DNA from 2 places in the Streptococcus pasteurianus genome. Region 2 is predicted to be linked to the other one. Evidence: predicted binding sites of a transcription regulator. Region 2 holds the regulator's gene; the other holds the start of a gene.

Evidence for each region. Region 2 encodes CtsR, which represses protease genes until heat stress. Its sites were predicted from a motif close to TTGGTCAAAAAAGGTCAAANA; they were not measured.
Region 1: a site for CtsR is predicted at 6,021-6,041, ahead of E8M05_RS03005 (ATP-dependent Clp protease ATP-binding subunit). Genes of this name have one in related genera too.

Annotation. Positions count from the first base shown of each region.
Region 1 is NZ_CP039457.1:533,730-544,744, reverse strand. Features, by position in the region: gene feoB (ferrous iron transport protein B) at 1-915, opposite strand, end outside; gene E8M05_RS03040 (ferrous iron transport protein A) at 912-1,388, opposite strand; gene E8M05_RS03035 (amino acid ABC transporter ATP-binding protein) at 1,755-2,489, opposite strand; gene E8M05_RS03030 (amino acid ABC transporter permease) at 2,489-3,175, opposite strand; gene E8M05_RS03025 (DUF1797 family protein) at 3,430-3,660, opposite strand; gene argF (ornithine carbamoyltransferase) at 3,795-4,775, opposite strand; gene E8M05_RS03015 (helix-turn-helix transcriptional regulator) at 5,194-5,376, shown strand; gene E8M05_RS03010 (DUF3278 domain-containing protein) at 5,404-5,931, shown strand; gene E8M05_RS03005 (ATP-dependent Clp protease ATP-binding subunit) at 6,073-8,361, shown strand; gene E8M05_RS03000 (NUDIX hydrolase) at 8,649-9,095, shown strand; gene E8M05_RS02995 (DUF1827 family protein) at 9,167-9,469, shown strand; partial or broken gene E8M05_RS02990 (transposase) at 9,571-10,263, shown strand; gene ileS (isoleucine--tRNA ligase) at 10,323-11,015, opposite strand, start outside.
Region 2 is NZ_CP039457.1:2,031,009-2,042,023, reverse strand. Features, by position in the region: gene E8M05_RS10650 (M13 family metallopeptidase) at 1-1,828, shown strand, start outside; gene E8M05_RS10645 (S66 family peptidase) at 2,095-3,048, opposite strand; tRNA gene E8M05_RS10640 (tRNA-Cys) at 3,186-3,256, shown strand; gene rpsB (30S ribosomal protein S2) at 3,567-4,334, shown strand; gene tsf (translation elongation factor Ts) at 4,446-5,483, shown strand; gene E8M05_RS10625 (COG2426 family protein) at 5,612-6,076, opposite strand; gene E8M05_RS10620 (CtsR family transcriptional regulator) at 6,751-7,212, shown strand; gene E8M05_RS10615 (ATP-dependent Clp protease ATP-binding subunit) at 7,209-9,650, shown strand; gene dusB (tRNA dihydrouridine synthase DusB) at 9,724-10,701, opposite strand; gene hslO (Hsp33 family molecular chaperone HslO) at 10,694-11,015, opposite strand, start outside.

The DNA.
Region 1 (11,015 bases), 650 kb from region 2:
CATTGTTCCGACTGTTTGAATAGATAGGTAATAAACCAAGAACATAACTATCGCAAAAATCGGCAATGCCAAAATACGGTTTGTCACGACACGGTCGATTTTATCTGAAATCGTCATCTTGAAATTACTATCTTGGTTTTGTGCCATTTTAGCCACACGTTCGATAAATTCATAACGTTCATTGACAACGATAGATTCAGAATCCTCTGTGAAAATGTCTTCTGTGATTTTAATCACTTCATTGATTTCACCTTTTTGGAATTCTGACAATTCTACTTCATTTTGAACCAAGGCATCACGTTCAAAAAATTTAATAGCATAAAAACGTGCAGAACATTCTGGAACAATATCACCTAAGATATCAATAATTTGTTTCAAAGCCGCTTCAAATTTATCACTATAAGTAGGATATTGAATGGTATCAACGGTTTCTTTAGTGGTATATGCTGCTTTTTTGATAACTTTATCAACACCTGTATTCTTAATAGCACTAGTAGAAACGACTGGAACACCAAGTTGATAAGAAAGTTTATCGATATTAATCGTTTTTCCTTGACCTTTGAGGGCATCGCTCATATTAAGCGCAACGGTCACAGGAATACCTGTTTCAATCAACTGCGTTGTCAAATAAAGGTTACGTTCCAAGTTTGTCGAATCAACAACATTAAGAATGCTATCCGCATGATTACTCAATAAATAGTCACGTGCCACTTTTTCTTCTGGCGTATAAGGTGACATTGAGTAAATCCCTGGTAAGTCTTGCACTTTCCAATCACTGTGCTTTTTAACGGTACCACTTTTTCGTTCAACAGTAACACCAGGCCAGTTACCAACACGTTGACTTGTTCCAGTCAATAAATTAAAGAGACTGGTTTTCCCACTATTTGGATTCCCAATTAAGGCTATCTCTGTCATTTTTTCTCCTTACTATCTACTTTCACAACACTAATCATCTGCGCTTCTGATTTACGTAAGGTTAACTCGTAACCACGTAAACTAATTTCGATAGGGTCTCCTAATGGCGCTACTTTACGAAGATAAACTTTGGTATGGCGTGTTAATCCCATATCCATAAGGCGACGTTTTGCTTCATTAATAGCATAAATACCATCCACATAAGCAAATTCTCCAACTTTCAACTCTGAAAGAGGCAAAGTTTCAAGTTCTCCTTCTTCTTCAGTAACGTCAACATGATTTAAAATTGACTGATCAAATGCCAAACGGCTTGATTTAAGCATGACAATTGCACTCGTTGGCGTTTTTGAAACAACTTTTAACGAAGCACCAACTTTTAACCCTAAGTTTGATAAATGTCGAACACTTTCATCAGGTAAATCAATGCCAACGACTGCGTAGGGAATATCAATTTTAGCATTTTGCAAAATCAAAATTCTTGACCTCCTCGTAATTTTTTGATAAAATAATCGACCTTCTACTCGGTTCATTATATCATAAAAATAGGACAATTTTTCTATAAAAATTAATTTTTTATTTAATTATTCAATTAATTGTAATAATTCTAAATAATAACTTTATCTATTTAGAATCATTATAATATATGTTTTCAATCTTGTTTCATTCATTTACAATTTTTAAAAATAATTAAAATACAAAAATTAAGCATGCTTAATATAAAAACTATCATTCATTTATCTCTAATTAAATATTTATTTTTTACATATATTAAACTTCTTCCAGAACAAGAAAAAACTCAGCTGAGTTTATGTACTCAACCGAGGTTATTTTTTATTCTATTATAAAACTTTACTCAAGAAATCTTTTGTACGAGCTTCTTTGGTTTGTTCGAAGACTTCTTCGGGCGTTCCTTGTTCAACAATGACACCTCCGTCCATGAAGATAACACGATCAGCCACTTCACGTGCAAATCCCATTTCATGGGTAACAATCGCCATTGTCATTCCTGATTTTGCTAAATCTTGCATAACACCAAGTACTTCACCAACCATTTCTGGGTCAAGCGCTGATGTTGGTTCATCAAAGAGCAGTACATCTGGATCCATAGCAAGTCCACGCGCAATTGCGATACGTTGCTGTTGACCACCTGACAAACTAGCTGGATAAACGTCTGATTTGTCGCGGAGCCCAACTTTATCTAATAAATCATAAGCTTTTGCTTCTGCTTCTGCTTTAGAGATACCCTTTGTTTTAGTTGGTGATAATGTGATATTCTCAAGTACCGTCATATTTGGGAAGAGATTGAACTGTTGGAAAACCATTCCCATTTTTTCACGCATCTTGAAAATATCATTTTTCTTATCTGTAATATCAACACCCTCAAAAGTAATCATACCTTTTGTCGGTGTTTCAAGTAAGTTCATTGTACGAAGAAATGTTGATTTTCCTGACCCTGAAGGTCCAATGATAACAACCACTTCACCAGATTTAATATCAAGGTCAATACCTTTTAACACTTCATTTTTTCCGAAATATTTATGAAGTCCTTTAATTGAAATAAGCATTTCTGACATTAGTTGCTACCTCCATTTCCCATGCGTTTTTCAAGTCGTTTCACTAAGAATGACATCACAGTTGTCACCATGAGGTAGTAGAACGCAGCAAATAACAATGGTGTGATGGGCAAATACGTTGCTGTTACGACCGATTGGGCACCATTCCACAATTCCATAACTCCGATAGTTTGAAGAAGTGAACTATCTTTGATAATGGTAATAAATTCATTACCAAGTGCTGGTAAGATATTTTTGAGGGCTTGCGGCAAAATGACATAACGCATTGCATTGACTGGGCGAATACCAAGCGAATACGCCGCTTCAAGCTGTCCTTTTGGTACTGCTTCGATACCAGCACGGACGATTTCAGAAATATAAGCTCCGCTATTTAACGAAATAATAATGATACCTGGAAGCAAACGTGAAAAATCAAGGTCAAGAACACCAAAGCCAACGATTGGCGCATTATTAAAGTGTATCCAAGCAAAGGCAATCATGATTTGAACAACCATCGGAGTCCCACGAAAGACCCAAACGTAAAAACTAGCAATCCAATTTAAAACTTTTATATTTGTACGTTTAACTAAAGCAACCAAGATACCAATGATTGTCCCAAAGAAAACAACACATGCTGAAATCATAATGGTTACAAGGACACCATAGTTAAAATAAGCCCAATATTTTGGCAAAAATGAAAAGTCCATTTATTTCTCCTATAAACAATAATCAATTAATTATAACACAGATTGAATAAAAATACCAATAATTCATTTTTCTGGAAACAGACGTAAATACTTGATATAACAGCATTTCTATCATTATTAATAAACAAAAAAATAAAAAGCTCGCAATTTGCGAACTTTTTGCAATTCAAAATAGCAATATAAGAAAACGTTGAAACCACACTTAAGCAGGGCTTTACCAAAACCTTATACTCTGTCCTGAATTTTTCTTTATTTTAGTAAAGAAGGTCATAAATTTCCATTGCGATTAAATCGATGCTATCAAATGAGTAAGACTCACGCGCTTCAACATCACGCAAAGTGAAAACTGGACCATTTTCAGGGTCATTACTGAATGACACTTCTGCCACAACGACACCATCACGTTCAAAATTACGTTTTAGATTACTACTATCAGTTGTCATTAACTCAAGACGATTGATAATTCTCACCAAATGTGATTCCATGACTATTCTCCTCTTCGTTTATTGTCCATACTATTTTAACATAATTTCCTACAAACAAACAACAAAGGAATGTATTTTCTTTCTTTTATCTAAAATTCCTGTCAAAAGTGCCATTTTTCAGCGATTATTGTCCTTTAAATTGCTTTTAGTGAATTGTACATAATCGCTTTGATAGAATGCATACGGTTTTCAGCTTCTTGAAAAATGATTGAACTGTATTTTTGAAAAATCTCATCGGTAATTTCAAGTTCAGCAAGACCATATTTGTCATAAATTTCTTGACCAATTTCGGTATTAAGGTCATGGAAAGCTGGTAAGCAATGCATGACAATCACATCAGGATTTTCAGTTTTCGCTAATAGTTCTGCATTGATTTGGTAAGGCAATAAGAGGTCAATACGTTCTTTGAAATCAACTTTTTCTCCCATTGATACCCAAACATCAGTGTAAAGCATATCAACACCTTTAACCGCAGCAAGGTCATCTGTAATGGTTAATTCAGCACCATTGTTGTATTTTTGAGCAACTTCAATAATTTCAGCTTCAGGTTGCAAGCTGGCTGGCGCAATAATTTTAACATTGACACCAAGAATTGCCGAAGTCACAAGCAAAGAATTTGCCATATTATTACGCCCATCACCGACATAAGCAATCGTCAAGCCTTCTAATTTTCCAAAAACTTCTTTTAAGGTCATAAAATCAGCAATCATTTGTGTTGGATGCCAAGTATCTGTCAAACCATTCCAGACTGGCACACCAGAATACTCAGCCAAGGCTTCAACATCTTCTTGTTTGAAACCACGGTACTCAATCCCGTCAAACATCGAACCAAGAACTTTTGCCGTATCAATGACTGATTCCTTTTTACCAAGTTGAATCTCGCTACTACCAAGATAAGTCACGTTCATGCCCAAATCTTGCCCAGCCACCGTGAAAGCTGAACGTGTTCGTGTACTTGTCTTTTCAAAAATAAGAGCAATGTTCAACCCCTCTAAATATTTATGAGGAATTTTTTTCTTTTTCAACTCTTTAAATTTCAATCCTAAATCAATCAGTTCAACCAGTTCTTCCTTAGTAAAATCAATCTCTTTCAAAAATGAATCATTAATAGCCATACACTCGTCCATCCTTTTTCTTTGAATAATATACCTAATTTTAGCATAATTATACATTTTGTCAAGGAGATTTTGAATAAAAAATCATCTCCCCCAAAATACCACCACATTTGCCATTTATATTTGACATGTCATATATAAACACATACAAACAAACTTTTCTCTTGAAAAACGTAATAGCTATTTTATCAATGGATTATTTGCGAGCGAAGTGAGCAAACAAGAGGTTGCAAATAAATCTGATAAGGTCAGCATCATTCGTAAGAAATTTTTGTGAATCTAAAATAAGAACTGCCAGTCAATCACTGCAATCTTTAGAAATTTCTTGGGTTCCTTCAATAGCCCACTAGACTATTGAACCTGCCGTCGGCTCAAACCATCCAGTGGATAGTTTGAGGTCTGAGCCTAGAAATAAAAAATCAAGGAACTTAAGAAAAGTAACAAAAAAATTTTTGCTAAAAAACAAATAGGTGTTACCCGCCAAACGGTTAACCTCATCGAAAATAATAAGTATAGTCCGTCATTTGAACTTTGTATCACATTAGTGGAGGCGTTGCAAACTAATCTCAACACACTTTTTTGGGAAACTAGACATTTATAATTTTGGGAATTTTAAAGGAAAATCATTATGAAAACGAAGAAAATATCACTTTGGTTAAAATTTATTAAACGTTTCTACGGAATTAATGGCAAATTAGACGAATATCGCGAACAAGAAGTTAATCGTATCAGCAATAAACTGTTTATCGGTCTTTTTTTCTTTGAGTTATTCTTTTCTGCTATTATTTTACTCATCAACCAGACAATAGCGGCCACTGCTGTCCTCTATATTAATCTCTTCGGCCTCATTTTTGTTATTCCTATTATTCTTCTTGTTATGTTGACCAATCGTGATTTGCAAACATCATTGGAAATCCCTAAAAATGAAGTCGAACAGACACGGCAGAATGCTCGCAAAAAGGGCTGGTTAGTTGATGGAATTTTTGCACTATTCATGCTCGTTTTTAACGCTTTTAGCAAATGGCAAGAGGGAAAAAATCCTTTGGAACTCTTCACAAATCCTCTCAGACTTATCGCAATCACCCTCGGTGGGGTAATTTGGGGCGCTGCTATGGGGTCTATGACAGCCAGTCAAATTGACCCTGAGAAAGCATAGCACTCTTAGCGTAAGAGTGCTAATTTTTTAATGCTTTTTACTTGATTTCTATTAACCTAGTGCTATAATAGAATCATGAACTTTGACTATCTTTGACCTTTATTGTCAATGTCAAGCCGTTACGAAAGGAGGGTATTATATATGCTCTGTCAAAATTGTCATTTAAACGAATCAACAATTCATCTCTATACAAATGTCAATGGTCAGCAAAAGCAAATTGATTTGTGCCAAAATTGCTATCAAATCATGAAAACTGACCCTAACAATACTATTTTAGGTGGTTTAGGAAATGCACAAACTTCTTCCACACAAAATCAATCTACTGGTATGAATCCTTTTGATGATTTCTTCAGTAATTTAAATAATTTCCACGCATTCGGTGGACAAGATTTCCAAAATACGCCTCCAACACAATCAGGTGGTGGAAATAACGGCGGCAATAATAACAATTATCGTCCAAACGGCGCAGCTAGCCAACAGCAACAACAAAAAGGTTTGCTAGAAGAATTTGGTATCAACGTTACTGATATTGCTCGTCGCGGTGACATCGACCCTGTCATTGGACGTGATGCCGAAATCATTCGTGTGATTGAAATTCTTAACCGTCGTACCAAAAATAATCCTGTTCTTATTGGTGAACCAGGGGTTGGTAAAACAGCCGTTGTTGAAGGATTAGCTCAAAAAATCGTAGATGGTAACGTTCCACAAAAACTTCAAAATAAACAGGTTATTCGTCTTGATGTCGTTAGCCTTGTGCAAGGAACAGGTATTCGTGGTCAATTTGAAGAACGTATGCAAAAACTCATGGAAGAAATCCGTGAACGCAAGGACGTTATTCTCTTCATTGACGAAATTCACGAAATTGTCGGTGCTGGTTCTGCAGGCGACGGCAACATGGACGCTGGTAATATTTTAAAACCAGCACTTGCTCGTGGTGAACTTCAATTAGTTGGTGCTACGACACTCAATGAATACCGCATTATTGAAAAAGATGCAGCACTTGAACGCCGTATGCAACCTGTCAAAGTTGATGAACCAAGCGTGGAAGAAACGATTACGATTCTTCGTGGTATTCAAAAGAAATACGAAGATTATCATCATGTCAAATACAGCGATGATGCAATTGAAGCTGCCGCAAATCTTTCTAACCGTTACATTCAGGATCGCTTCCTCCCAGATAAAGCCATTGATTTGCTAGACGAAGCTGGTTCTAAAATGAATTTAACCCTTAACTTTGTTGACCCACAAGAAATCGACAAGCGTTTAGTGGAAGCTGAAAACCTAAAAACACAAGCTACTCGCGAAGAAGATTATGAACGCGCAGCTTATTTCCGTGACCAAATCGCTAAATACAAGGAAATGCAACAACAAACAATCAACGAAGACGATATCCCAGTCATTACTGAAAAGACTATCGAAGCTATCGTTGAAGAAAAAACTAACATTCCTGTTGGTGATTTGAAAGAAAAGGAACAATCACAATTAATTAATCTTGCTGATGATTTGAAAACACACGTCATTGGTCAAGATGATGCCGTTGACAAGATTGCCAAAGCTATTCGCCGTAATCGTGTCGGTCTTGGTACCCCAAATCGTCCAATCGGTTCGTTCCTCTTTGTTGGACCAACTGGTGTTGGTAAAACAGAACTTTCTAAACAATTAGCGATTGAACTTTTCGGCTCAGCTGACAGTATGATTCGTTTCGATATGTCTGAATACATGGAAAAACATGCGGTCGCTAAACTTGTCGGAGCGCCTCCAGGATACGTTGGTTACGAAGAAGCTGGTCAATTGACAGAAAAAGTTCGCCGTAATCCATACTCACTCATCCTTCTTGACGAAGTTGAAAAAGCGCATCCTGATGTTATGCATATGTTCTTGCAAGTTCTTGATGACGGTCGTTTGACTGACGGTCAAGGTCGTACAGTAAGCTTCAAAGATACTATTATTATCATGACTTCTAATGCTGGTACTGGTAAAACAGAAGCTTCAGTTGGTTTCGGTGCTACTCGTGAAGGACGTACAAATTCTGTTCTTGGTGAACTTAGCAACTACTTCAGTCCTGAATTCATGAACCGTTTCGACGGTATTATCGAATTTAAGGCTCTTAGCAAAGACAATCTTCTCCAAATTGTTAACCTTATGCTTGACGATGTCAATAAACGCCTAGCAACTAACGATATTCACCTCGAAGTTTCTGATAAAGTAAAAGAAAAATTAGTTGACCTTGGCTACGATCCTAAAATGGGTGCTCGTCCATTACGTCGTACTATCCAAGATCACATTGAAGATGCCATTACAGACTTCTATCTTGAAAACCCAAGCGAAAAAGATTTGAAAGCTGTTATGACAAGTAATGGTAAAATTATCATCAAATCTGCTAAAAAAATTGAAAAAGAAGAAACAACCGTTTCAGCAGAATCAGAATAATGAAACTCTAAATAGTTTGGGACGACAATAGTTCCAAACTATTTCTTTCTTTGCTTCAAATGACTTTACTAGTGACAGCTCATCAACAAGACTTGATGATATTCCAGATTTCCACAACATTCTCTGCTCTGCTGTTTTTATAACGGCAAATTGTCATAAAAAAATCAAAATATTCCGATAATTTTATAGAAAAAAGTTCATTTTTTTAGTATAATGTCACCAACAGACACTCGTACTAATTATTTTGGTCTCCACTATTTCTATCATATTTTTCATAGGAGAATATCATGACAAATCCAACTTTCGGTGAAAAACTTACAACTGTTGATTACAAAGCACGCTATGGTGTTTATGCCATTATTCCAAATGCTGATAAAAACCAGATTATCCTAGTTCAAGCACCTAATGGTTCTTGGTTTCTTCCTGGTGGAGAAATCGAAGCTGGTGAAGACCATTTTTCAGCTTTAAAACGTGAACTCATTGAAGAATTGGGCTTTTCGGCTGAGCTAGGTTATTACTATGGACAGGCAGATGAGTATTTTTACTCTCGCCACCGTGATACCTATTTTTATAATCCCGCTTATATCTACGAAGTGACACATTTTGAAGAAATTGATAATCCTTTGGAAGACTTCAACAACCTCTCTTGGTTTTCAATTGATGAAGCTATCGACAAATTAAAACGTGGTAGCCACAAGTGGGGGGTTGAAGCTTGGAAAAAAAATCATCACTAATATCTCTTATTCTACTTTTTCACTCAAAATAGTGTTATAATAGGAGTAGAAAATCACACAGGAGGAGATATATGAGGTTAATCAACACAACAAGTAGTCATTCTGAGCTGGTTCGTAATCAGTTGCGAAATACGGATACAAAGCTCGTCGAGACCTATTCTGCAGGAAATACTGATGTTATTTTCACACAAGCGCCAAAACACTACGAGCTATTGATCTCAAACAAATATCGCGCTATTAAAGATAGTGAAATTGAAGCTATTCGTGAATTTTTCCTCAAACGTAAAATCGATAAATCAATCGTTCAACTAGACCAATTAAAAACCTTGCACACAGCAAATCTAATTGAAATTTCATTCCCAACAGCTCACTAATCAGGTCTCCACAACCTGATTTTTTATTTGCTTTAGTATACAAAAAGTCCCATATGACTTCAAATTTAAAGCGATGAAACAATAAATAGAAAGAATCATATCTTGATAACAGACGACAAGCAATCATTCGTAATTACTTTTTTAAATACTCAAAAGAGGCTCGGGAAAGGGTGAAAGTCGCTACGATGGACATGTCTGGTAACTACAGTCCTTTACTTAAACACCTTCACTCTCCAATTTTACTCTCGGTCTAAAAGTTTTCATATTGTTCAGCACATAAACAGAGCGCTAAAACAGACACGTATCCAAATAATGAAACAATTTGAGAAGAAATCTCTTGAATACCGTGTCCTAAAATATTACTGGAAGCTCATTCAAAAGGATAGTCGAAAATTATCGCCTCATACTTTTTACTCAAAGACTTTCAGAGAAACGTTAACGCTTAAAGGATGTTTAGAAAAGATTTTTAAACATGTGCCGCAACTTAAACACTACTACAACCTTTATCAATTACTCCTTTTTCACTTACAAGAAAAGAATACCGAACAATTCTTTGGATTAATTTAGGAAGCTTTACCTCAACTCAATCACTCTTTAAAAACAGCACTAACAACTTTTATTCACTATAAGGAATACATTACCAACACCAAACTTAAAGCAACCAACAAACTCATCAAAAATATTAAATACAACGCTTTTGGTTATAGGAACTTTGACAACTTAAAAAAAGCGCATTTACCTCGCTTTGAACAGCAAAAAAAGCGAGAACAACACTTGTTCTCGCTAGAGCTTAACTTTGTCACCCACTACAGTTGACAAAGAGCCGTTTTTGTATTTGTTAAGCAGTGTTATGTTATTTTGCTTTAACTTCAAATCCTTCTGCTACTACTTCTGGGAAGTTTGCTTCAACGATTTCATCACAGTGGTCACAAATGGTAACACCGTATGAACGTTCTTTAACTGTTGGGTCAACACGACGGCAACGGTCACAAACTTGTCCTTCAGCATGAGCAACTGTGAACGCAACATCATCAAAAGCTACTGCGTCAGCAGGTGCAGATTCATCAGTAACAGTTAATTGAGATACAATCAACAATTGAGCAACGTTACTATCAAGTGCTGTAAGAAGAGTCTTCACTTCTTCGCTAGCATAAATTGTCAAATGAGCTTCCAATGATTTACCAATGATTTTAGCATTACGAGCTTCTTCCAAAGCTTTTTGAGCTTGGTTACGAAGTGTCATGAAGGCATCCCATTCTTCAAGAATATTCTCTTGCCCTGCAAAGACTTCAGCATCTGGTAATTCAGACAATTGAACAAATTCTTCTGGTTCGAATTCAAGGTATGACCAAATTTCTTCAGCTGTGTGAGGAAGAATTGGTGTCAATAATTTAGTGATTTTAACCAAAATATCGTAGAAGACTGTTTGCATTTGACGGCGAGCAAGGTTATCTGCTGCTTCAATGTAAACAACGTCTTTAGCAAAATCAAGATAGAATGCTGATAAATCAACTGTGATGAAGTTCACGACAGCTTTGTAAATCGC
Region 2 (11,015 bases):
TGATGATAAACCACGTACAGGTGGTTTTTCAGATTTAGCCGATGAGATTGAAGATTTAATGTTGGCAACAACAGATAAATGGCTTAGCGGCGAAGATGTACCAGAGGATAGTATTTTACAAAACTATATCAAGTTTCATCGTATGACTTCAGATTATGATAAACGTGAAGAAGTTGGTGTCGCACCAGTTCTTCCATTGATTGAAGAATACAAAAACTTGGATTCTTTTGCTGAATTTGCAGGCAAAATTGCAGATTTTGAAATGGCAGGAAAACCAAATGAATTTCCGCTTGGTGTTGCCCCAGATTTCATGAATGCGCAGCTCAATGTTCTTTGGGCAGAAGCTCCTGGAACAATCTTGCCTGATACGACTTACTATGCCGAAGATAATGAAAAAGGTAAAGAATTACTAGCTATCTGGCGCCAAATGCAAGAAGAATTATTGCCAAAATTTGGTTTTTCAGCTGAAGAAACGAAAGACTTGCTTGACAAGGTGATTACATTAGATGCCAAAGTCGCTAAATATGTTTTGTCACGTGAAGAATCTTCTGAATACGTCAAACTTTATCACCCATATGATTGGGCTGATTTTACAAAATTAGCACCAGAATTGCCTTTGGATGCTATTTTCACGCAAATTTTGGGAGAAATTCCTGATAAAGTGATTGTTCCTGAAGAACGTTTCTGGACAGAGTTTGCTGCTGACTATTATTCAGAAAAGAACTGGGATTTGCTAAAGGCGGATTTGGTTTTATCAGCTACGGGGGCGTTTAACGGTTACTTAACAGATGACATTCGTGTGCTTTCAGGTGCTTATGGTCGTGCGCTTTCAGGGACACCACAAGCTATGGATAAGAAAAAAGCATCTTACTATTTAGCTTCGGGCCCTTATAACCAAGCACTTGGTCTTTGGTATGCTGGGCAAAAATTCTCTCCAGAAGCCAAAGCCGATGTGGAACATAAAGTAGCGACAATGATTGATGTTTACAAGAAACGTTTGACGTCAGCAGATTGGTTAGCAAAAGAAACACGTGATAAAGCCATTGTTAAATTAAACGTCATTACACCACACATTGGTTATCCTGAAAAATTGCCAGAAACTTATGCTAAGAAAATCATTGATGACTCGTTGTCATTAGTTGAAAATGCGCAAAACCTTGCTAAAATTTCAATCGCACATAGCTGGAGCAAATGGAACAAGCCTGTTGACCGTAGTGAATGGCATATGCCTGCCCATATGGTTAATGCTTACTATGACCCACAACAAAATCAGATTGTCTTTCCAGCGGCGATCTTACAAGCCCCATTTTACAGTTTAGAACAAAGTTCATCTGCTAACTATGGTGGTATTGGTGCGGTTATTGCCCATGAAATTTCACATGCTTTTGATACCAACGGTGCATCATTTGATGAACATGGTAGCCTCAATAACTGGTGGAAAGAAGCAGATTACCAAGCCTTTACAGAACGTACGGATAAAATCGTTGACCAATTTGACGGTTTAGATTCATATGGTGCGAAAGTCAATGGTAAATTAACCGTTTCTGAAAATGTGGCTGACCTTGGTGGTGTGGCTTGTGCACTCGAAGCCGCAAAACAAGACGAGGATTTCTCAGCACGTGATTTCTTCATCAACTTTGCAACGATTTGGCGCATGAAAGCGCGTGATGAATATATGCAAATGTTAGCAAGCATTGACGTTCATGCACCAGGAAAACTTCGTACCAATGTTACATTGACAAACTTTGATGAATTCCACACAGAATTTGACATCAAAGCAGGTGACCCAATGTGGCGCGCACCAGAAGACCGCGTTATCATTTGGTGATTTGTTGAAAAAGTTTGAAGCTGAGCATTTTTGCTTGGCTTTTTTGTGTCATGAAAAGAGATTATTTTAAAGTTTATTATTAAGAGTTGCTTATTAAATAAGTGGCAAAAGCAAAAAGATAAGAATAGGTAATAAATTAAATAAGCGTTTCAGCATAGTAGATTTCCTCCATAGATTATAACCTCATTTTAGCAGAGGAATTGATGAAATCGCTTTATTTGTAAATCTGCAAATGAAAATATTTTAATTATTCTTTTTTAGGGTATTTATTCCTCGATGTGAATGCTTAAAGTGTCAGTGTCAATGCTTGCTTGTGCGCCGATAGTGATTGTAAAGAGTGGCTGAGTGTGGGCAAAATCAAGGTCATACATGACAGGAATGGTTTTAAGAAGTGGGTGCTTGTCTAGGATATAGGTTAATATTTCGGGTGTCATTTGGCATTCCTTTGGGAAGCGTCCGATAAGCACCGCTTTTGGATTGGGGTAAGCTTGTAAAATGGCTGCTAAATTGCGGTCAAACTCATGATAGTCATCTTCTTCTGCCTCTTCTAAGAAAAGGACATAATCGTTGACTTGAGGGGCGTAAGGTGTTCCGCGAAGAAGTCCAAAAGTAGATAAATTTCCACCAATAATGGTGCCAGAAGCTTTCCCTGCGTTGTAAATTTTCCATTCTGTTGGCATAAAATGACGTGGTTGTGTTGGGTCATACCAAGGGTCGCTTGACCACTCTTGACTTGGAACAAGGTCATAAGCTGATTTTGTCATAGCGTTTAACCAAGCCTTGCTTTGGTAATCTTGACCTTCTTTCATTTTAAAACTAGAATATGACGGTCCCATGTAAGTGAGGTTTCCAGTTTTAGCAAAAATAGCATTCAAAAAAGCTGTCGAATCCGAATACCCACAGATAATTTTAGGGTGTTTGGCAATTAAGTCGTAGTCAAGATAAGGCAATAGTTCGTTAGAATTAAAACCACCAATCGTAGCCAGAATAGCATCAACAGAGTCATCAGCAAAAGCAGCGTGCAAATCAGCAATACGGCTCTTGATTGAAGAAGAATAGAGCATATCAGATTCTAAGTAATGCTCTGAAAATGACACACGAAATCCTAGATTTTCTAACGTTTCTTTGGCAGAAAGATTGGCTTCAAATCCACCCAAGCGAGCAATTGAATCTGACGGGCTGAGTACGCGAATATGACTGTTAGGACTTAGTTTTTTCATAAAACACCTCCAAAGATTTTTAGTATTATAGCATAAATGCCGTATTTTACAAGGGAAATAGAATTGGTCGATAAGTTCAGAATTTAAGAAATTTACTTGACGCCGCTTAGATTTTAAGGTAGAATATTATTTGTTATGGCGGTATAGCCAAGTGGTAAGGCACGGCTCTGCAAAAGCTTGATCGTCGGTTCAAATCCGTCTACCGCCTTTATATATAATGTGTTTACGCCAAAAGCCCGACAGAGTCGGGCTTTTGTTTTTGTGATAAGGATAAGGGAATAAGAATTTATCATGGCAGAGATTTAATGATAGGAGGTAGTGCCAAAATACTTTAAAGAAAAGCTTTTTAAGGTTGCATTTGACTTGTCAAAATAGAGGTTTTATGGTAAACTATAACAGTTGTTTTATGCAACAAATACTCATTCTGGATGTATTGTGAACCTGTTGCTCTTTATGGGTGGGTTTGCAAGATGAAGTCTGGGAGAGGAAAAAACATTATAAAAAAGGAGAAACTACTCATGGCAGTAATTTCAATGAAACAACTTCTTGAGGCTGGTGTTCACTTTGGTCACCAAACTCGTCGCTGGAACCCTAAGATGGCTAAATACATCTTCACAGAACGTAACGGTATCCACGTTATTGACCTTCAACAAACTGTAAAAATGGCTGATGTAGCTTACGAATTCGTTCGTGATGCAGCTGCTAACGACGCTGTTATCTTGTTTGTTGGTACTAAAAAGCAAGCTGCTGATGCTGTTAAAGAAGAAGCAGAACGTGCTGGTCAATACTACATCAACCACCGTTGGTTGGGTGGAACTCTTACAAACTGGGATACTATCCAAAAACGTATCGCTCGTTTGAAAGAAATCAAACGCATGGAAGAAGATGGAACTTTTGAAGTTCTTCCTAAGAAAGAAGTTGCTCTTCTTAACAAACAACGTGCTCGTCTTGAAAAATTCTTGGGTGGTATCGAAGATATGCCTCGTATCCCAGACGTAATGTACGTTGTTGATCCACACAAAGAACAAATCGCTGTTAAAGAAGCTAAAAAACTTGGTATCCCTGTTGTTGCAATGGTTGATACAAACGCTGATCCAGATGATATCGATGTTATCATCCCAGCAAACGATGACGCTATCCGTGCCGTTAAATTGATTACATCTAAATTGGCTGATGCTGTTATCGAAGGACGTCAAGGTGAAGATGCAGATGTTGATTTTGCATCAGAAGCACAAGCTGACTCAATCGAAGAAATTGTTGAAGTTGTAGAAGGCGACAACGAATAAGATTTTAAGGCTTAACAGTCTTTGATATGCTTTAAAACGGGGCAGAAAGCAAACCGCTCTGTCTCGTTTTTATTATTTTGGAAAACAAAAAAATCCTGGAGGACATAAAAAATGGCAATTACTGCAGCTCAAGTAAAAGAATTGCGCGAAAAATCAGGTGCTGGTGTCATGGACGCTAAAAAAGCACTTGTTGAAACTGATGGTGACATGGAAAAAGCAATTGAATTGCTTCGCGAAAAAGGTATGGCTAAAGCAGCTAAAAAAGCTGACCGCGTAGCCGCTGAAGGTTTGACTGGCCTTTATGTTGACGGTAACGTTGCAGCAGTTGTTGAAGTTAACGCTGAAACTGACTTCGTTGCTCAAAACGCACAATTCGTTGAATTGGTTAAAGAAACAGCTAAAGCTATCGCTGAACAAAAACCTGCTGATAACGAAGAAGCACTTAAAGTTACTTTGACTTCAGGTGAAACTTTAGAAGCAGCTTATGTTAATGCAACTGCGACTATCGGTGAAAAAATTTCATTCCGTCGTTTCGCTCTTATCGAAAAAACTGATGATCAACACTTTGGTGCATACCAACACAACGGTGGACGTATCGGTGTTGTAACTGTTATTGAAGGTGGCGACGAAGCTCTTGCTAAGCAAATCTCAATGCACGTTGCAGCTATGAAACCAACAGTTCTTTCATACGAAGAACTTGATCAAGAATTCATTCACGATGAATTAGCTCAAATGAACCACAAAATCGATCAAGATAACGAATCACGTGCAATGGTTAACAAACCAGCTCTTCCACACTTGAAATTCGGTTCTAAATCACAATTGTCTGATGAAGTAATCGCTCAAGCTGAAGAAGATATCAAGGCAGAACTAAAAGCAGAAGGCAAACCAGAAAAAATCTGGGATAAAATCATCCCTGGTAAAATGGATCGCTTCATGCTTGATAACACTAAAGTTGACCAACAATACACACTTCTTGCACAAGTTTACATCATGGATGACAGCAAAACTGTTGAACAATACCTTGATTCAGTAAATGCTAAAGTTATCACTTTTGCTCGCTTTGAAGTTGGTGAAGGTATCGAAAAAGCAGCTAACGACTTTGAATCAGAAGTTGCAGCAACAATGGCAGCAGCACTTAACAAATAAGAATAGCTTGCTAATAAAATAACCATCTGAGATAGAAATCTCAGGTGGTTTTGTATGCTTGAGAAATCTTGCTAACAGTTGATAAAAAACAACATTAAAAGAGCTTGGTTTGCTTCCTAAGCTCTTTTTTAGCTAAATGCTCCTAAGCCGAGAATTGTTAGTGTTCCCATGATTAGTCCTGCGAGGATAACCCCGAGCATAACTGCAACGACGCTTTGTTTGAAGTTCCAATCGAGGATTGATGCGGCTAATATTCCGGACCAGGCTCCTGTTCCAGGAATGGGGATACCAACAAAGAGTAATAAGGCGATAAATAGTCCACGGTTACCAGCAGTCGCAGCTAGTTTTTTACCACCGCTGTGACCTTTTTTCAAACACCAAGTAAAGAAACCACCGATAACTGGTTTATCTGCTCCCCATTCAAGCACACGACGTGCGAAGAAGAAGATAATTGGGATGGGGAGCATATTACCGACAACGCCGATAATAAGTGCTTGCCACATTGGAATACCAGTGGCGATTGCATAAGGAACAGCGCCACGAAGTTCTACAAGAGGAAGCATGGAAATCAAAAATGTAATAATATAGTTCATTTACTTGAAACCTTTCATTTGTTACAGATTTTATTGTATCCTATCTCTTGAGCAAACACAACCAAAATCTGTCTTTCGGTGATTGTTTTAGGCTGAAAATAGTATCATGATTGGTGTGATTGACTATTTGAGTGCCTTTCTTTGACAAGAGATGTTAGCTCATGCTATAACAACAGCAAGGAGAATTTCAGAGTAATATCTGAGTACAAGAAAAGCACCTTGCCGGCCAAAGCTAAGGTACTTTTTATCATCGCTTACAACTTTGCAATGTCTCAGAGAAGGACAACTATTTTTCAATATCATCAAAATGCTTCTCTATCCATTTTTTACGTATAGCTGTGCTAAAGTGAATTACAACAAGATTTACTATGTTGCGCACGATAATTAAAAGAAAAACTTGGTACAATACGCTAACGCACATTCTTTCGCAAGCGATTAGGGGAGTTGCCAAAGCGTACACAATGGGTTAATGCACTCAATTCTTACTTGCTCAATATACTGGATTGGTGTGATTGACTTTATTTTTATGAAACTTGAGATGATGATATTAAATTTATCTAAATTAGTAGGGCTTATTTTCCCCTAAAAAGGATATTTTTGTTATAATGATAGTCAGTTATAGTCAAAGATAGTCTATTTGGAAATGGTCATTAATCTTGAAAAGGAGGAAGCTAATGGCAAAAAATACATCTGATAGTATTGAAGAATACATTAAGCAATTACTTGCCCAATCAGGTATTGCCGAAATTAAGCGGTCAAACTTGGCAGATACCTTTCAAGTTGTTCCTAGCCAGATTAATTATGTGATTAAAACGCGTTTCACGGAAAGTCGTGGTTATACTGTCGAAAGTAAACGTGGTGGCGGAGGTTATATCCGCATTGCCAGAGTGCGTTTTTCAGATCAACATCAAATGTTTGGTAATCTTATGGCAAACATTGGTGAACGTATTAGTGAGCAGGTTTTCACGGATTTGATTCAGTTGCTGTTTGATGAAAAAATCATTACTGAACGTGAAGGAAATTTGATTTTAGCAACAGCTTCGGATGATGTTCTTGGCAAAGATGCTCCAGAGATTAGGGCACGTATGTTGCGGAAAATTTTACAAAGATTAGATAGAAAAGGATTCCATTTATGAGTGAGTATTCGATAAAAATGCAAGAGGTTTTCAGTGTTGCTCAATACCAAGCAGCGCGTTTTGAAAGCCCATATTTAGAAAGTTGGCACGTCCTTTTAGCTATGGTTGCTATCCATGACTCAGTCGCAGGGCTAACATTTGCGGAATACCAAACTAAAATCGCCTATGAAGAATATGAAGCGGCAGCTGTTTTAGCCATTGGGAAATCACCGTTAACGGACGTTGACAGAGTTCATTTTGTAGAACAATCTAAAGCTCTTAGTGACGTTTTAGCATTTGCTGAGTCTATTTGTCAGGTGACTGGCGGTAACGAAATCGGGACAGAACACGTGCTTTATGCGATGTTGTTAAACCTTGATTTATTTGCCACACGTTTGCTAGAAGTTGCTGGTTTTAAAAATAAAGAAGACGGTGACGCTGCTCGTTTGATTGATTTGCGTAAGAGTTTGGCACGTAATGCTGGTTTTACAAAGGAAAATATCAAGGCTATTCATGGGCTTCGTAAGCCGAAAAAAGCGACAATGGGCGGTGCTTTTTCTGAAATGATGAAACCACAGTCAACAGCGGGGGATTTGTCAGATTTCACGCGTGATTTGACAGAGATGGCAGGTCAAGGAAAATTAGAACCTGTTATCGGTCGTGAAAAAGAAATTTCTCGTATGGTGCAGGTGCTTAGTCGCAAAACGAAAAACAATCCAGTTTTAGTAGGGGAAGCTGGTGTTGGTAAAACGGCTCTTGCTTACGGTTTGGCACAGCGAATTGTCAATGGTGCGATTCCGTATGAACTCCAAGACATGCGTGTTTTAGAGCTTGATATGATGAGCGTTGTGGCTGGTACGCGATTCCGTGGTGATTTTGAAGAACGCATGAACCAAATCATCTCAGATATTGAGGAAGACGGTCATATTATTCTTTTCATTGACGAAGTGCATACGATTATGGGTTCAGGCTCTGGAATTGACAGCACTTTGGATGCGGCTAATATTCTAAAACCAGCGCTTGCGCGTGGTACGCTTCATATGGTTGGTGCGACAACGCAAGAAGAATATCAAAAACATCTTGAAAAAGATGCGGCGCTTTCTCGCCGTTTTGCTAAGATTACCATTGAAGAACCAAGTGTTGAAGATGCTTACCAAATCTTGCTTGGGTTAAAGAAATCATATGAAGATTTTCATAATGTGGTGATTTCTGACGAAGCTGTTTTAACGGCTGTCAAAGCTGCGCATCGCTATTTGACAAGTAAAAATCTTCCTGACTCAGCGATTGATTTGCTTGATGAAGCAAGTGCAACGGTTCAAGGTTTGGTGAAAAAAGAAGCGCCAGCTACTTTGACACCTGCTGATAAAGCTATTTTGGAAGGTGATTTCAAATTGGCAACGAAATTGCTGAAAGAGTCACGCAAGAAGCCAAATCGTAAACCAACTGCTGTGACAGAAGATGATATTATGGCAACGCTCAGTCGTTTGTCAGGTATTCCTGTTGAGAAAATGACACAGGCAGATAGTAAGAAATACTTGAACCTTGAAAAAGAACTCCATAAGCGTGTGATTGGCCAAGATTCAGCTATTTCAGCGATTAGTCGTGCTATTCGTCGTAATCAAGCGGGCATTCGTACAGGCAAACGTCCGATTGGGTCGTTTATGTTCTTGGGTCCAACGGGTGTTGGTAAAACAGAGTTGGCTAAAGCACTAGCAGAACTGCTATTTGATGATGAATCTGCTCTTATCCGTTTTGATATGTCTGAGTATATGGAAAAATTTGCGGCGAGTCGTCTTAACGGAGCTCCTCCAGGATATGTCGGTTACGAAGAAGGTGGCGAATTGACTGAAAAAGTTCGCAACAAACCTTATTCTGTGCTTCTATTTGACGAAGTTGAAAAAGCCCACCCAGATATTTTCAATGTGCTTCTCCAAGTGTTGGATGACGGTGTGCTGACGGATAGTCGTGGTCGTAAAGTTGATTTTTCAAACACGATTATCATCATGACATCAAATCTTGGGGCAACCGCTTTGCGTGATGAAAAGACAGTTGGTTTTGGTGCGCGTGATATGGCTCATGATTATGAGGCAATGCAAAAACGCATCATGGAAGAACTCAAAAAAGCTTACCGACCTGAATTCATCAACCGTATTGATGAAAAGGTTGTTTTCCACAACTTAACTCAAGAAAATATGCGTGATGTCGTGAAAATCATGGTTAAACCATTGATTGCGACACTAGCTGAAAAAGATATTACGCTAAAATTCCAACCATCAGCATTGAAATATTTAGCCGAAATTGGATACGACCCAGAAATGGGAGCTCGTCCGCTTCGCCGTACTCTGCAAGATAAAGTTGAAGATGAATTATCAGAGCTTATTCTATCAGGCGAATTGGCAAGTGGAAATACCCTTAAAATCGGCGTTTCTAAAGGGAAACTCAAATTTGATATTGCTTAATAATAAAATAAAAACAGCTGCTAAGTTTAACTTAGTAGCTGTTTTTGGGTTTGTTATCGGTGAAATTTCCCAATCATCGTAAGCTGTTAAAGATTTCTTTGACTTCGTCAATAGTTTCTGCGCGTGAGACGGCTCCACGGATTTTGGCAGCGCCAGCGGTACCACGGAGGTAGTGTGGGGCTAAACCACGGAATTCACGGACAGCGATTTTTTCACCTTTGAGGTCGATGAGACGTTTGAGGTGATCTTCTGCGATGTCCAATTTTTTGACAAATGGAAGGTCTGGCAGTTCTTCGCCTGTTTCAAAGTAATGATTGATTTGAGTGAAGATGTATGGATTGTTCATGGCTGCGCGTCCAACCATAACGGCATCAACACCGATTTCTTCAATCATGTATTTAGCATCGTGAACGTTACGGACATCACCGTTTCCAATAAATGGAATTTTGGTAATGGCTTTTGAAACACGAGCAAGTGTCTCGTGGTCACATGTTCCAGTGTACATTTGCTCACGTGTACGTCCATGCATAGCAAGGGCAGACACTCCAGCTGATTCGGCAGCAAGTGCATTTTCAACAGCGAGCTCACTATCTGACCAGCCAGTACGCATTTTGACAGTCAATGGAATATCGAGAACAGAAGTGACTTCATTGATAATGTGATAAATTTTATCAGGGTCTTTGAGCCATTTTGCGCCTGCTTCATTTTTGACAACCTTATTCACAGGGCAGCCCATATTGATGTCAACGATGTCAGCTTTGGTATTTTCTTGGATGAATTCAGCTGCGCGTTTAAGTCCGTCTGCGTCACCACCAAATAATTGAATTGACATTGGATGCTCATTTTCATCAATGTGAAGCATGTGAAGAGTTTTTTCGTTATTGTAGAGGAGACCTTTTTCAGAAATCATCTCCATGACAACTAAGCCCGCTCCAAATTCTTTTGCAATCGTACGAAAGGCAGAATTTGTCACTCCTGCCATGGGTGCTAGCACCGTACGGTGAGGAATTTCAACATCACCAATCATAAATGATGAGCTGAGTTTAGTCATTGATTAATCCCTCCAAGTCATTTTCGGTGAAGTTGTAAGTTTTACCACAGAATTGGCAAGTGATTTCGGCACCGTGGTCCTCGTCTTTCATGGCTTTGAGTTCTTCTTTGCCAAGAGTGACAAGAGCAGCTTCAAAACGTTCACGTGAACAATCACAATTAAAGCCGATTTCTTCTTCAGCAAGGACTTTGTACTCATCCTCGCCATAGATTGCTTTTAAAAGAGCTTCAACGTGGTCGTCAGATTCCAAAAGTTTTGAAATAGCAGGCATTTCTTGGATACGTTTTTCATAGCGGTTGATTTCTTCTTCAGAA